Regions from separate parts of the Paenibacillus taichungensis genome, predicted to be linked through region 1. Evidence: predicted binding sites of a transcription regulator. Region 1 holds the regulator's gene; the other holds the start of a gene.
What was found. Region 1 encodes CtsR, which represses protease genes until heat stress. Its sites were predicted from a motif close to ATGGTCAATAAAGGTCAAACA; they were not measured.
Positions count from the first base shown of each region.

Region 2: the regulator CtsR is predicted to act here: its motif matches at 5,955-5,975, upstream of clpP (ATP-dependent Clp endopeptidase proteolytic subunit ClpP).

Region 1 is NZ_CP194720.1:6,844,954-6,852,889, reverse strand. Features, by position in the region: gene radA (DNA repair protein RadA) at 1-32, opposite strand, end outside; gene ACR1R9_RS30690 (ATP-dependent Clp protease ATP-binding subunit) at 328-2,790, opposite strand; gene ACR1R9_RS30685 (protein arginine kinase) at 2,978-4,048, opposite strand; gene ACR1R9_RS30680 (UvrB/UvrC motif-containing protein) at 4,077-4,601, opposite strand; gene ACR1R9_RS30675 (CtsR family transcriptional regulator) at 4,632-5,093, opposite strand; gene ACR1R9_RS30670 (GNAT family N-acetyltransferase) at 5,566-6,741, opposite strand; rRNA gene rrf (5S ribosomal RNA) at 6,972-7,088, opposite strand; rRNA gene ACR1R9_RS30660 (23S ribosomal RNA) at 7,232-7,936, opposite strand, start outside.
Region 2 is NZ_CP194720.1:5,847,015-5,854,950, forward strand. Features, by position in the region: gene gpmI (2,3-bisphosphoglycerate-independent phosphoglycerate mutase) at 1-1,074, opposite strand, end outside; gene tpiA (triose-phosphate isomerase) at 1,074-1,826, opposite strand; gene ACR1R9_RS26420 (phosphoglycerate kinase) at 1,860-3,041, opposite strand; gene gap (type I glyceraldehyde-3-phosphate dehydrogenase) at 3,191-4,198, opposite strand; gene ACR1R9_RS26430 (sugar-binding transcriptional regulator) at 4,304-5,329, opposite strand; tRNA gene ACR1R9_RS26435 (tRNA-Arg) at 5,813-5,887, shown strand; gene clpP (ATP-dependent Clp endopeptidase proteolytic subunit ClpP) at 6,067-6,663, shown strand; gene ACR1R9_RS26445 (PdaC/SigV domain-containing protein) at 6,860-7,936, opposite strand, start outside.

The DNA of each region.
Region 1 (7,936 bases):
GTACACTGAAACTTGGTTTTAACTTTGGCCACTTCAGCACTCCTAGGATTTATTTTATAACAGCATTTTGCATTTTTCGACGAATTTTGCCTAAACTCCCTGACGTGCAGGGTTAATAAAAGTTTACCATTGTTTGAGATTTTTCGTAAAGGATTATCGCAAACTTTACACATGTTCGTAGCCAGTTCAACGTTTGTTTTCTGATAAACAACAGCTTTGGGGCTCTGACTGGCACAAAAAAAAACAAAAATCCTTCCCGACTAAAGTCAGAAAGGATTTTTGTTTTATATATCAGACTCATTAGTTATGTCACTAGTTAAGTGTCACTTATTTCGTTTCAATTTCCTCAGTGGAAGGAACAACAACTTCTTTTTTCGTTACAGACAAGGCTCCGTTCTCTTCATCGATGAGCAACGAATCACCTTTGGTCACATTACCCGTGAGCAACTCTTCAGACAATTTGTCTTCGATATGCTTCTGGATCGCCCGACGAAGCGGACGAGCACCATAAGCTGGATCGAAGCCGGCTTTAGCAAGGAAATCCTTGGCATTGTCGGTGAGTTCGAAGTCAACCTCGTATTCACGTAGCCGTTTCCGAAGCTCCTCACTCATGAGGGTAACAATCTCTGCAATGTGTTTCTGTTCCAGAGAGTGGAACACGATAATTTCATCAATCCGGTTAAGGAACTCTGGACGGAAGCTTTTCTTCAGCTCATCCATGACTTTACCCTTCATGTTATCATAATCCGCCCCTGCATCCACAACTGCTGTGAAGCCGAGTGTAGAGTTACGTTTGATCGCTTCAGCACCCACGTTGGATGTCAGAATAATCAATGTATTTCGGAAGTCAACAACGCGACCTTTGGAATCCGTCAGACGACCATCCTCAAGCACTTGCAGCAAGATGTTAAATACTTCCGGATGTGCTTTCTCGATCTCATCGAGCAGGACGACGGAGTAAGGTTTACGACGAACTTTCTCTGTCAGTTGTCCACCTTCTTCATATCCCACATATCCCGGAGGCGCTCCGACGAGTCGGGAAGTGGAATGCTTCTCACCATACTCGGACATATCGATCCGGATCACTGCATTTTCATCGCCAAACATGGCTTCAGCAAGTGCACGAGCGAGCTCGGTTTTACCTACCCCGGTAGGACCTAGGAAGATAAATGAACCCATCGGACGTTTCGGATCTTTCAATCCGGCCCGAGCACGACGAACTGCACGACTGACAGACTTCACAGCCTCATCTTGGCCAATGACACGTTCATGAAGAATAGACTCCAGGTTCATCAAGCGTTGTGTTTCTTCTTCTTTCAGCTTGTTCACCGGAATTCCAGTCCAGTTGGCTACCACTTGCGCAATATCCTCAGGCGTTACTTCAGAATCCGTGCGACCTTGTTTTTCTTTCCATTGGTTCTTCGTTACATCCAGCTCTTCACGGATTTTTTGTTCCGTGTCACGCAGAGCTGCTGCTTTCTCGAATTCTTGGCTTTGAACCGCTGCGTCTTTTTCCTTACGGATATCTTCGAGACGGCTTTCCAATTGTTTGAGGTTTGGTGGGATCGTGTAAGAGTTCAATCTTACTTTGGAGCCCGCCTCATCAATCAGGTCGATCGCTTTATCCGGTAGGAAACGGTCTGTAATGTACCGATCAGACAGTTTAACCGCCTGCACAATCGCCTCATCCGTAATTTTCACCCGGTGATGCGCTTCGTAACGATCACGCAAGCCGTGTAAAATCTGAATTGCTTCTTCTGGAGAAGGCTGATCCACCGTGATCGGTTGGAAACGGCGCTCCAGGGCAGCATCTTTCTCGATATATTTGCGGTATTCATCCAGTGTTGTTGCACCGATGCACTGCAATTCTCCACGGGCCAAAGCTGGTTTCAAAATGTTCGAAGCATCAATTGCACCTTCCGCTCCGCCTGCACCAATCAGGGTATGCAATTCGTCGATGAACAGGACAATGTTACCCGCTTGACGAATTTCATCCATAATTTTTTTCAAACGATCTTCGAATTCACCACGATATTTTGTACCTGCAACAACCGAACCCATATCTAAGGTCATGACACGTTTGTCACGCAAAGTCTCCGGAATTGCGTTGGCGATAATTTTTTGTGCAAGTCCTTCAGCGATGGCTGTTTTACCTACACCTGGCTCACCAATCAGTACCGGGTTATTCTTGGTACGACGGCTCAGAACCTGAATAACACGTTCGATTTCTTTACTACGTCCAATCACTGGGTCCAGGTTGTTCTCTCTGGCATACGCCGTAAGGTCACGTGCCAGACTGTCCAGTGTTGGTGTGCTGACATTGGCAGGTGTACCGTTATGACTGGATACAGCTTCGCTGCTGCCAAGCAATTGCAGTACTTGTTGACGTGCCTTGTTCAAGCTAATACCCAGGTTGTTCAGCACACGTGCCGCAACCCCTTCGCCTTCACGGATCAATCCCAGCAGGATATGCTCTGTGCCTACATAGGTATGGCCCAATTTGCGAGCTTCATCCATAGACAGTTCAATTACTTTTTTCGCACGAGGCGTATATGCAATGTTCGTAGGTTGCTCTTGGCCACGGCCAATCAGCGTTTCTACTTCATCTTGAATTTTTTCCAATCCGAGTCCCAGGCCGATCAGCGCTTTGGCTGCGATGCCTTCGCCTTCACGAATGAGGCCGAGCAAAATGTGCTCTGTACCGATGTTATTATGACCAAGACGGACAGCTTCTTCCTGCGCCAATGCGAGCACCTTTTGGGCCCGTTCCGTAAATCTTCCAAACATCATATCTCCTGCACCTCCATGGTTTTGGATAAAACGGGGGCTGTTAAAAGGATCCCACCGTATTCTTCATATCATTTTTGTTTGCAGCCATGCTGCGAATAAAATCATTCAGCATTCATTTATAGAAATGCTCTATTATATAAAAGCCGCAGATGCGACGTGAAACCTTTATAAACAACTCTTGATCAACCTAAGATTGATTGGCTGCACTGATCGTATCACGGATCAACTGAGCCCGATATATGTCACGCTCATCTGTCCGCATGTCTTCCCCAAATGTTTTTTGCAAAAAGCCCGGCTGCGTCATCACATTCAACTCGTTCATCACGGTTATGGACAAGCCGTCCAACAAGCCGAGATCTACGCCAAGTCGAACATCAGACAGACGCTGTGCAGCTTCCTTCGAATCGACGATGGCTGCATGGGACAGAATGCCGTATGAACGCATAACCCTGTCGGTAATTCGCAGCCTAGAGTCGGTAATTAACCGTTCTCTAGCAGTACGCTCATGCCCAATCATCTGTAACACAACACTATGCAGGTTATCAATGACTTCTTGTTCCGTCTGCCCCAGTGTGATCTGGTTCGAGATCTGGAACAGGTTACCCATCGCCTCACTGCCTTCACCGTAAATTCCCCGTACAGTCAGTCCGACTTGGGAGACTGCCGTTAAAATGCGGCCAATCTGCTGTGTCATCACCAGAGCGGGCAAATGCATCATGACAGATGCTCTTACACCTGTACCTACATTCGTAGGACAGCTGGTTAAATATCCTCTGCGGTCATCAAAAGCATAATCCACATGCGCTTCAAAAGCATCATCTATGGCGGAAGCTTTCTCCCAGGCTTCTTTCACCTGGAACCCCGGATAGAGGCACTGGATACGAAGATGATCCTCTTCATTAATCATAATACTGACAGATTCATCCTCACTGAGAATAACCGCACCATTTCTGGATTCGTTGGCAAGACTAGGACTGATCAGATGTTTCTCTACCAGCACCCGTTTGTCAAGGTCATCGATATCAATCAGATCCAAGGTATGAAAATCTCCAAAGGCATGAACGTCATCGTATTGAAGTACTTCGCTCAGCTTATTCAGCACTTCTTCCGATTGCTCATTGGAAGCCAGCATCGGAAACGGATAATGCTGCAGGTTGCGTGCGATCCGGACCCGGCTGCTAATGACGATTTCGGAATCAGCCGCATCACTGCGCATCCAGTCGCTGAGCGCCTTCTCTGTAAAACGAAGATTAGGCATTACGCATCCCTCCTACTCATCACAAACTTTACTCCTGAGCTATTTCTTTTTCAAGTTCCCTGATCTGATCACGAATTTGAGCAGCTTCTTCAAACTCCTCTTGCGTTATGCTCTCCTGAAGATCCCGTTTCAGATCAGCAATCTGTCGTTTCACCTTGATGCGACCACCAGCTCGTGCAGGCACTTTACCCACGTGGGAAGTGCTACCATGAACCCGTTTGAATAGCGGATCCAAACGACTGTCAAAATATTTATAACATGAGCTACAGCCAAAGCGGCCAATTTTGCTAAACTGTGAATAGGTCATCCCGCATTCTTCACAACGAAGGGATTGCGCAGGTGTTGCTCCTGCACTGCCATTTTTGCCTGTAGGCTCAAAATCAAGCAACCCGGACAATAAGTTATGAATGGAAAATCCGTTGGATGTTCCCGGAATCATTTCCCCTTTTTCACGAGCGCATGACTCACAAATATGGAATTCCGTTTTCTCTCCGTTCACGATTTTCGTGAAATGGAGTGTTGCCGGACGTTTGTTGCATTCTTGGCACAGCACAATGATGTACCCCCTTGATCCCGATAGTTTTCATTTACCGAGCAAAGATATTAACATCGCCTTTAACATTCTGGCACGAATTTGATCCCGGTAAGGAAGTTTGACCAATATAATCTCTCTCGATACAGCTGCCCGCATCAACCCGGCTTCCCTTTTGCTTAAGAAACGTGCTTCTTCCAGTTGGTAGATCAGACCTTCGGCAGCTGTCTGCCCGATCTCATCTCCAATACTATGGTGCAAATGGTTATGCAGAGCCGAGTGAGCCGGCAATTCAATCCGCTGTATGCGAACATAACCGCCGCCGCCACGTTTACTCTCTACAAGGTAACCTTTTTCGAGTGTAAATCGGGTGCTGATGACATAATTGATCTGGGAAGGCACACATGAAAATTGGTCAGCCAGATCATTACGTTGAATTTCGACCATTCCTTCGGGACTTTCATGCAAAATACTCTTCAGATATTGTTCGATAATATCAGAGATATTACGCATCCACTCATCCTCCACTGTCTGAAACGTTAAGTCAATAAGGACCCACACGCCCCTACAGAGTACACCTTCTCAACCCATTTAACCAATCAAGGAAACAGCGAAACTGATCTTCAACGGTCTTTAACGGGAGAGCGAAGGACGCTCGAAGGTCCTTTAATATTGCTTTTATCCGCTGATGTGCACTACCTTTAAAATGGCTCCCACCACCGGATTGCAGAAAGAAAGCTACGTAAGTATTTAACCTTTAGTTGACTTTGACTTTCTTTGACTTTATATACATTATAGCATATTTTGTGGTTTTGCCAAGAGGGAGCACTATTCATTTTTTACGATTTTACACGAAATATTCGGCTGACACAAAAAAACCTCTCCAAAATAGCTGGAGAAGTCCATTTGTCTCACACTAGCAACGTAATGCTATACAAGTTAAATCTACAAAATTGATCCTAGAATATTCGTTACTCTATGAGGATCAGAAAAAATCAAGTAAATACGTTTCCCGTTTAGGAATCGCTTGTTCCAGAGCCTTAATCGCTCCATTTGGTCCTTCAATTCTACCTATTTGAGCCATCTCTGCGGGCCTGCGATACCCCATCAGTATTGCGGTAAGCGCCTGGATGTCTACTTTAACAGTTTGATCTTTAGCAGCCGGCTCAGATGTTTTCCAAATCGAAGCTGTACCGTTCATCGCCACATTCAACTGCCATACCCCTTCATTCCATGGTGCATGTGCATCCTCTACCTGGAGATTAATCTGTACTGGTGAGTCTGGGCTCGCAAAAGGATACTGTGAAATAAATTGTTCTACACTCACAATACGAGCCATGAAGAATGGTATAACTTCCTGCTGAATCCGCGGATTGTCTAATTGAAAAGCAAGCATATCACTGGCTGGTGCCTGTAAAGTTACTTCCTCAATCATGGAATCATGGTTCGCAATAAAGGTCCATAAACCTTGTCTTGCCTCTTCATTCAAGTAAATGATCTCTCTAATGGTAAACTTTCTTTCCTTAACCTCATATAAAACATAGCCTTGTGCTTTACCAGCTTCATCATAATATACAGCCTTCTGGCTGGCTCCATTAGTGAGAACTGAGTTCTCCCATCTCGCATCATCCCGGATCAAAGTTCCGTTATAGCGCTCAGCATACGCACTGTATACTTCCTTTAATATGCTGAGTCCCGGATCGCCACGTCGAATTGTTCCAGGGGTTGCCTTTTTCGCAGGTAGATGAGCTGTACACACTTTATATCGTTTAAACTCAACATACGTCTCCCATCCATATCTCCGATAAAACGCAAAAGAGAACGGATGCAAAAACGATATACTTTGTTTCTTACGGTTCATTTCCTCTAGCGCATGCTTCAACAGTCCAGCTACCCAGCCTTTACGTCTATATTCAGGCCATGTCGCTACTCCCGCAATACCGCCCATCTCGAACGATCTCCCATGAATATAGGTTTGAAAAGGAATAATGTGAAGTTTGGCACCCAATTGTCCTTCCTCAAATACACCCCATATATCCTGAGAATCAAATTGACTCCGTCGCTTCTCCGTTTGTTCTTCACTCATTACCACTTGAAAAGCATACTCGGAGAGTGCCATCGCTGGCTCAAAATCATCAACGGTTAATTTCTGAATTTCCATATCGTCCTGCACCCCGTTCTCTAAGTTATGATATCTTTCAAATCTTGGCCTGATACGTGATGTATGTATCCATTTATGAGTGTGTCAGAGGAACGGGACAAAGTCAAACAAGAGATGCGCTGGCATCTCTCGGGAATATTTTTTTCGTGTATTATAATTGTTCCACCTGTGATCTATAGTAAAAAACGCAAATAAAAACCACCACCGAATAACATCGGCAGTGGTTCTTCGCTTGGCGGCGTCCTACTCTCCCAGGACCCTGCGGTCCAAGTACCATCGGCGCTAGAGGGCTTAACGGTCGTGTTCGGGATGGGTACGTGTGGAACCCCTCCGCCATCGCCACCAAACGCGATTTGTCGAAGCATAGCTTCTTGAAATCATTGTAGAACTGAAAATCATACACACATTCCGTGATGTACCGATTTTCATTTCAGAGTTTATTCTCTGAAAACTAGATCCGAAACGAAATGTGCGATTTACAACTTGCATATTGGATAAGCCCTCGACCGATTAGTACTGGTCAGCTCCATGCATTACTGCACTTCCACCCCCAGCCTATCTACCTCGTCGTCTTCAAGGGGTCTTACATACTGGGAAATCTCATCTTGAGGGGGGCTTCACGCTTAGATGCTTTCAGCGCTTATCCCTTCCGTACATAGCTACCCAGCGGTGCTCCTGGCGGAACAACTGGTACACCAGCGGTACGTCCATCCCGGTCCTCTCGTACTAAGGACAGCTCCTCTCAAATTTCCTACGCCCACGACAGATAGGGACCGAACTGTCTCACGACGTTCTGAACCCAGCTCGCGTACCGCTTTAATGGGCGAACAGCCCAACCCTTGGGACCTACTTCAGCCCCAGGATGCGATGAGCCGACATCGAGGTGCCAAACCTCCCCGTCGATGTGGACTCTTGGGGGAGATAAGCCTGTTATCCCCAGGGTAGCTTTTATCCGTTGAGCGATGGCCCTTCCATGCGGTACCACCGGATCACTAAGCCCGACTTTCGTCCCTGCTCGACTTGTAGGTCTCGCAGTCAAGCTCCCTTATGCCTTTGCACTCTTCGAATGATTTCCAACCATTCTGAGGGAACCTTTGGGCGCCTCCGTTACTCTTTAGGAGGCGACCGCCCCAGTCAAACTGCCCACCTGACACTGTCCCCGCACCGGATTACGGTACCAGGTTAGAACCTAGAT
Region 2 (7,936 bases), 1.0 Mb from region 1:
GCGTGTTTCGCCCGGAAGCTCAACATCACGGCCGCCGCTGAAGAAGAAGGTTACGTGCGGGTATTTCTCGGTTTCTGCAATACGCAATTGTTTCTTGTTATTCTGTACCAGAACTTCACCCAGCGTGTTGTCGAGGTTTTTAGGCGAGTACGCCACATAGCCTTCAACGGTCTCACTGAACAAGGTCAGGCACACGAAGTGCAAGCCCACAGGGAACTTCGGACCACGGTCGAAACCACGGAAATCCTGGTTCGTGAATACTTGCGACAGTTGGATCGCACGGTCAGGACGGAAGTTGAGGAAAATGACGGAATCGCCGCTCTCCACCAAACCTACCGGCTGGCCATCTGCTTTAACGATAACCGTTGGTTCAACGAATTCGTCAAATACGGATTTTTCATACGATTCTTCAACCGCTTTGAGTGGATCAGTGTATTTCGGTCCATCACCATAAACGATGGCACGATATGATTTCTCAACACGTTCCCAACGTTTGTCACGGTCCATCGCATAGTAGCGACCTTGAACCGTTGCGATTTGTCCTACACCGACTTCCTCGATTTTGGCAATCAGCTTCTGCATGAACTCTTTACCGCTATCTGGCATAACATCACGGCCATCCATAAAGGCATGAATGTATACGTCATTCATTTCTTCTTTCTTGGCGAGATCCAGCATAGCGAACAAGTGGTCGATGTGACTATGTACGCCGCCATCGGACAACAAACCATACAAGTGAAGCTTTTTACCGTTTTGTTTCGCTTCGCGAACAGCTTTAACGAGTGTCTCATTATCGTAAAATTCACCGTCACGAATCGATTTGGAGATACGAGTCAAATCCTGGTATACGATCCGGCCGGCACCAATGTTCAGGTGACCTACCTCGGAGTTCCCCATTTGCCCTTCCGGCAAACCTACAGCTTCACCGCAAGCAGTGAGAGTTGTATGTGGGAATTGGCTCATAAAACGGTCATAGTTCGGTTTCTTGGCTTGCGCTACCGCGTTGCCTTCCTCCGTGTTACGAAGACCAAAGCCGTCCATAATGATCAGTGCTACAGGTTTTGGAGCTGTCATTACTTCGCCCCCTCAACAAGCGCGATGAACGAAGCCGGCTGCAAGCTGGCACCGCCAACAAGCGCGCCGTCGATGTCGCTTTGTCCGAGGTATTCTGTTACGTTCTCAGGTTTAACACTGCCGCCGTATTGAATACGAACTGCACTCGCAACCGTCTCGTTGTACAGATCCTTCACCAGTGTACGGATGTAAGCAATAACTTCATTCGCATCTTGGGAAGTGGAGGATTTGCCTGTACCAATCGCCCAGATTGGCTCATAAGCGATAACCACTTGTGCCGCTTGCTCTGCAGACAGACCTGCCAAAGCAGCTTCTGTTTGCACTTTGCATACGTCTTTTGTTTGGTTCGCTTCGCGCTCTTCAAGCGTCTCACCAAGACAGAAGATTGGAGTCAATCCGTGACGGAATGCTGCATGCAACTTTTTATTGACAGTCTCATCGGTTTCCGCAAAATATTGACGGCGCTCCGAGTGACCAATAATGACATAATCCACACCCAGGTCTTTCAGCATAACGCCGCTGATTTCACCTGTGAATGCACCGTTGTCTTCAAAATGAAGATTTTGTGCACCAATTTTGATGTTTGTGCCTTTAACGGCTTCTACCAGAGATGGCAGATTCGTAAACGGTGCGCAGATAACAGTCTCTACGCCTTCAACTTCCGCTTTTCCTTTAACTTCCTGAATGAAGTCATTGGATTCGGAAACCGTTTTGAACATTTTCCAGTTACCTGCGATAATCGGTGTTCTCATGGTTTTCAACTCCTTCATGCTATAGCTTAAAGCTTACTTGTCGTTCAATGCAACTACGCCAGGAAGCACTTTGCCTTCCATGAACTCGAGCGATGCACCGCCACCTGTAGAGATGTGGTCCATTTTGTCAGCCAATTTAAACTTCTCAGCTGCTGCTGCAGAGTCACCGCCACCAATGATGGTGTATGCCGATGTCTCAGCACAAGCTTCCGCTACTGCACGAGTACCGTGGGAGAAAGGCTCGATTTCGAATACGCCCATTGGTCCGTTCCATACAACGAGTTTGGAGTTTTTAACAACGTCAGCATAGATCTCACGTGTTTTAGGACCGATGTCGATACCTTCCCAATCTGCAGGAATGTCGCCAACTTCAACAATCTTCGTGTTTGCGTTCGCACTGAAGTCGTCGGAGATAACGATATCAACTGGCAGATAGAAGTTTTTACCCAGTTTTTTCGCTTTTTCGATAAAGCCCAGAGCTACATCCAGTTTGGACTCATCCAGCAGGGATTGACCTACTTCATAACCTTGAGCCTTCATGAATGTGTAGGAAAGACCGCCACCGATGATTACGTTGTCTGCAATGTTCAACAGGTTGTCGATCACATCGATTTTGTCTTTAACTTTGGAACCACCGATAATTGCTGTGAAAGGACGCTCAGGGTTGGAGATTGCTTTGCCCAACACTTCAAGTTCTTTCTCCATCAACAGACCGGATACTGCTGGCAACAGGTGAGCGATACCTTCTGTCGAAGCGTGTGCTCTGTGAGCTGCGCCGAATGCATCGTTAACGAATACGTCAGCCAGTTCTGCAAATTGTTTAGCGAGTTCCGGATCGTTTTTCTCTTCGCCTGCGTGGAAACGAACGTTCTCAAGCAACAAAACGTCGCCGTTGTTCAGTTCAGCGATTTGAGCTTTTACTGTTTCGCCAACGGAATCATCCGCTTTAACGACTTTTTTACCGAGCAATTCGGACAAACGCTCAGCAGCTGGAGTCAAACGCATGGATTCAACCACTTCGCCTTTTGGACGACCCATGTGGCTTGCCAAAATAACTTTAGCGCCTTTTTCGATCAAGTAGTTAATCGTAGGAAGCGTGGCACGAATACGTTTGTCATCTGTAATTTTACCATCTTCGAGCGGCACATTAAAATCTACACGGACAAAAGCCCGTTTTCCTGTCAATTCGATATCACGTACACTTTTTTTGTTCATCTGTATTTCCTCCGCACCCATGTATTTGGTGGATCAATCAAGGGCCCAAATCCCTTGTCAATCTTGGTGTTTTTGAGAAATTTGCAAAATGTTGATATATAAAGAGCGGAAACAATAGCATCTGTTTCCGCTCTATGTTATTGCAGATATTACTTGATCATTTTTGCAAAGTGCTCCAAAGTGCGAACCAGTTGAGCAGTGTAGGACATTTCATTGTCATACCAAGCTACAGTTTTAACCAATTGTTGGTCGCCAACAGTCAGAACTTTAGTTTGAGTTGCATCAAACAGGGAACCGAAAGTGATACCTTGGATATCGGAAGATACGATTTCGTCTTCTGTGTATCCGAAAGTTTGTGGATCGGAAGCTTCTTTCATTACTGCGTTAACTTCTTCAGCAGTAACTTTTTTACCCAATACAGTCACGAGCTCAGTCAGGGAACCAGTAGCTACTGGTACACGTTGAGCTGCACCGTCGAGTTTGCCTTGCAGTTCTGGAATAACCAAACCGATTGCTTTAGCAGCACCAGTTGTGTTAGGGATGATGTTTTCAGCTGCTGCGCGAGCACGACGGAAGTCACCTTTAGGGTGTGGAGCATCCAATGTGTTTTGGTCGCCAGTGTAAGCGTGAATTGTAGTCATCAAACCTTGAACGATTCCGAATTTGTCTTGCAGTGTTTTTGCCATAGGTGCCAGGCAGTTAGTTGTGCAAGATGCGCCGGAGATTACAGTTTCAGTACCGTCGAGGATTTCATGGTTTACGTTGTAAACGATGGTTTTCATGTCGCCAGTAGCTGGTGCGGAGATAACAACTTTCTTAGCTCCACCTTTCAAGTGTTTCTCAGCTGCTTCTTTAGTTGTGAAGAAACCAGTACATTCCAGAACGATATCTACGCCCAGGTCGCCCCAAGGAAGTTCTTCTGGGTTACGGTTAGCCAATACTTTAACTTCTTTGCCGTTCACTTTGAAGAAGCCATCGTGTACTTCAACATCGCCATCGAAGCGACCTTGAGTTGTATCATATTTAAGCAAATGAGCCAGCATTTTAGCATCAGTCAAGTCGTTGATTGCTACAACTTCAATGCCCTCTACATTTTGAATACGGCGGAATGCCAAACGACCAATACGTCCAAAACCGTTAATACCTACTTTAATCATGAGTAAGTTCCTCCCAAGTTTTGATTAATTTTTTATGAAGCTTATATATTCAAGACAGACGGTGAAGTCCGTCAAGACAACAATGGTTGTGGTGCAAATAAAACCTTATTCCATTTCAGCGACGATGACTTCAGCAGCAGCCTCATCAATAATCAGAATATCTTCCTGACCAAATCGAAGAACAGAATGTATGGCAGCAGCCTTGCTCTTGCCACCTGCAATCCCAATCACGACATCGGTTCGTTCAATATCCTGGAGTCGCATGCCCAGCGTAAGCATGGTATGTACCACCTCACCCTGATCATTAAAGTAATAACCGAAGGATTCCGATACGGCCCCTTGCTCCTGGAGTTCATCTATGATCTCTGTCGCAAGTTTGCGGCGCCGTGCCATCTCTACGGCATCACCGATTCCATGAATGACAATCCGCGATTTTCGGATCAGCTGCAGAATCTCCTGAACACTCGGGTCCTGGATTAGTGATTCGTAGGCATGATCACTAAGCAAATCCGGTACATGCAGGAGTTTGTATTGGGCTCCTACCCGTTTTGCCATCGTGGATGCTATCGTGTTGGCCTGAATTTCGAGGCTTTCTCCCAGCCCACCGCGTGCCGGTACAAACCAGACACCTTTCAGCGATGTTGGCGGAGTCAATTGCTCAGCGACTTCAGCCGTTGTTGAACCGCCTGTAACGGCGACAACATCGTTATCACTCATAATATTACCCAGAGCCTTCGCTCCGGCTCTGCCCAGCTCCCGTTTGGCAAATGGAGAAATGTCCGAATCGCCGGGAACCACAACTACCTTTTGCAGACCGTAGGCTTGCTTGATGCGTTCTTCCAGTTCGGATAATCCGAACAGCTCTTTGGCGACGGGTTCCAACTGCTGCAGCAATTCATGCCCTGCCTCACTGATCTTCATCCCTGCACTGTCAATTTCAATAAGTCCCTGAGCCTTTAACAAATCGGTCTCAGCCCTCAGAACCCGCTCGGTCATCTGCATGGAATTAGCTAACGTTCTTCGTCCGATCACATCCGATAACATGATCTGGCGCAGAATCGTATACCTCTTTTTCAAGACATCCATGAGATCAGGCAGAAGCTGCTTTTGCACTTCTAAAATCGTTCGCATGCTTTCCACTCCCGCAAGCTTCTCGTTCCAAGCTCTCTTTCATGGCCCTAAAACGTCCCGGGTTAACTTTTTAAGTCCCACGTCTATTCTACCTAAAACTGACGCGACATGCAAGTGTTTCGAAGCGTTATTTCGACACGTTTCAAGCGTTTGTACGCGCCTATTTTCACAATGTCAATCTCCCATGATCGAGAACAACCTGTTCGATACCATATATAGAAGCAAAGTAAAATTCTCATCTACATATTGCTTGCTATTGTCTTTCATATGGCATGTCCAAAACCTCTTTTAGCATTTACCTATTTGCGCTCTTTATCCACTTATCTTCATCATGATCATTTTCAGGGTATTCCAAACCAAAATAGCGAACATCTGCTTGCAATTCAATTGTTCATGAGCTATAATCATTATTGCTGTCACATATTTGAAACTTTTATTTCAAAACTGCTTTTAAGCAACTATGCTCGCAGCAATATTCAATGTGCGCCCGTGGTCCAATGGATATGACGTAGGCCTCCGAAGCCTGAGATCCAAGTTCGATTCTTGGCGGGCGCGCCATTCTTAATTAGTAGCTCATAACACTCTTAACCAATGAAACCGAATAGGTTTCTTTTTTTTAAAACTTAGTTTGACTTTCTTTGACTTTTTGTTTGAAATTGTTTATGATGTGGGTAATACGGTAACAGTTTATATATAAACACCAATTTAACATTTACATTTCCGAGGAGGTTTTTCACGTGAGTTATATTCCAATGGTCGTTGAACAGAGCAACCGCGGTGAGCGCGCCTATGACATCTATTCCAGATTGCTGAAGGATCGTATCATCTTCCTTGGCAGTGATGTAAATGACGTTGTGGCGAATGCCATCATGGCACAGATGTTGTTCCTAGCTGCGGAAGATCCGGAGAAAGACATTCACTTATACATCAATAGCCCAGGCGGATCCATTACAGCCGGTATGGCAATTTACGATACAATGCAATTCATCAAACCGGATGTATCTACCATCTGTGTAGGTATGGCGGCTTCGATGGGTGCATTCCTGTTGAACGCAGGTGCCAAAGGTAAACGTTTTGCATTGCCTAACAGCGAAATCATGATTCACCAACCACTTGGTGGTGCGCAAGGTCAAGCTTCGGACATCGAAATTCGTGCCCGCCGCATCCTGAAAATGCGTGATACGTTGAACCGCATCATCGCTGAGCGCTCAGGCCAACCGCTGGAGCGTATCGAGAAAGATACAGATCGTGACTACTTTATGAGTGCTGCTGAAGCTGCTGATTACGGTATCATCGATAAAGTTATCGAAAACGTTGGTTCCCAAGGCATCTAAGCCAAGGCGAATTGCCAATTAAACGAATATGCCATATAGCCAACTCAACTCAAGCGGCAACGCTCAGTTGAGTTGGCTATATGAAGAAAGGACGCTCTCGTCAATATGACGAGGGCGTCCTTTTTTTGATGATAATTTAAGAGTCCATGATACAAATTCAATCGATTCACTTAACTTTCATAGAAAATCTAATACTTTACTTGTCTGCTGTTAAGCCACTGAACGGCTCTGTGCCTTTAGGAAGCAGCTCTTTGTATGTGAACGGGAATTCCGGGAAGCCTTCCGCATAAGCTGTGTATTCATACAACTGGAAGAATACAACTACACCTGTTGGTGTTACATAGAAATCCTGATCTTTATTCAGACCTTTATAGCCTTCAAGGTAACCACCACTTGCTTTAAGCTGATCTCCCACTTTTTTACTTACTGTCTCACGTACGGTTTTGTTATTTTGGATCACATCATCCAGACTCAATTCTTTACCGGAATCCAGAGCAAAGGTGTGACCTGTACGGAACGTCATGCCATGTGCGCCCGCATAATCTTGATAACTTTGCGTAATGAGCCCAAGCACACCATTTTCGTTATACGTCACAACATAAGAACTCTCAAATGCATATGGACGGTTCGCTGCTGCGTCACCAAATTCCTTGGTTTGTTTTTTGAAATCCGCTACAAAAGCATCGACTTCATCTTTCAGCACCTTGTTGATAGCTGCTTCTGCTTTATCGTTAGCCAGTCCGCTCACCTGAGGATATTGAATATCGACTTCAGCGTTCTTGATGCTGACCTTCACTGTTGCCGCTTTGACTGTCACGCTATTTTGCTTCACTTTACTCAGCGTCAGTGTCTTGGATTTTCCATCCCAGCTGCCCTGAACACCCAAATAATCTCTCATTGCAGAAAACGGAATATACAATCGGCCATTAATCAGCTTCGCTTCCACTTGTGGATAGTAGTTATTAATTCTAACACTCGGTGCCCCATCAATCAGGCTGATGGTCATCGTATTATTAGCTGCCGTTAAGGAGTATTCTTTAGTCTTAGCATCATATTTCAAACTTCCACCTGCAACATCTTTCACTGCGGTAAGCGAAACCCAAGTGGAGCCACCTTGAAGCAGTCCTTTTTGAGTAAGCGTTTTTCCTCCCGATTTCAGAGTTACCTCAGTAGGTGTTGTCACTTTCGTCGATACTGAAGCTGCCTGTACAGAACTATCCTGCCATACAGTCCCGCTCCCCACAATAATTCCTGCCGCCAGTAGTGCACTTGT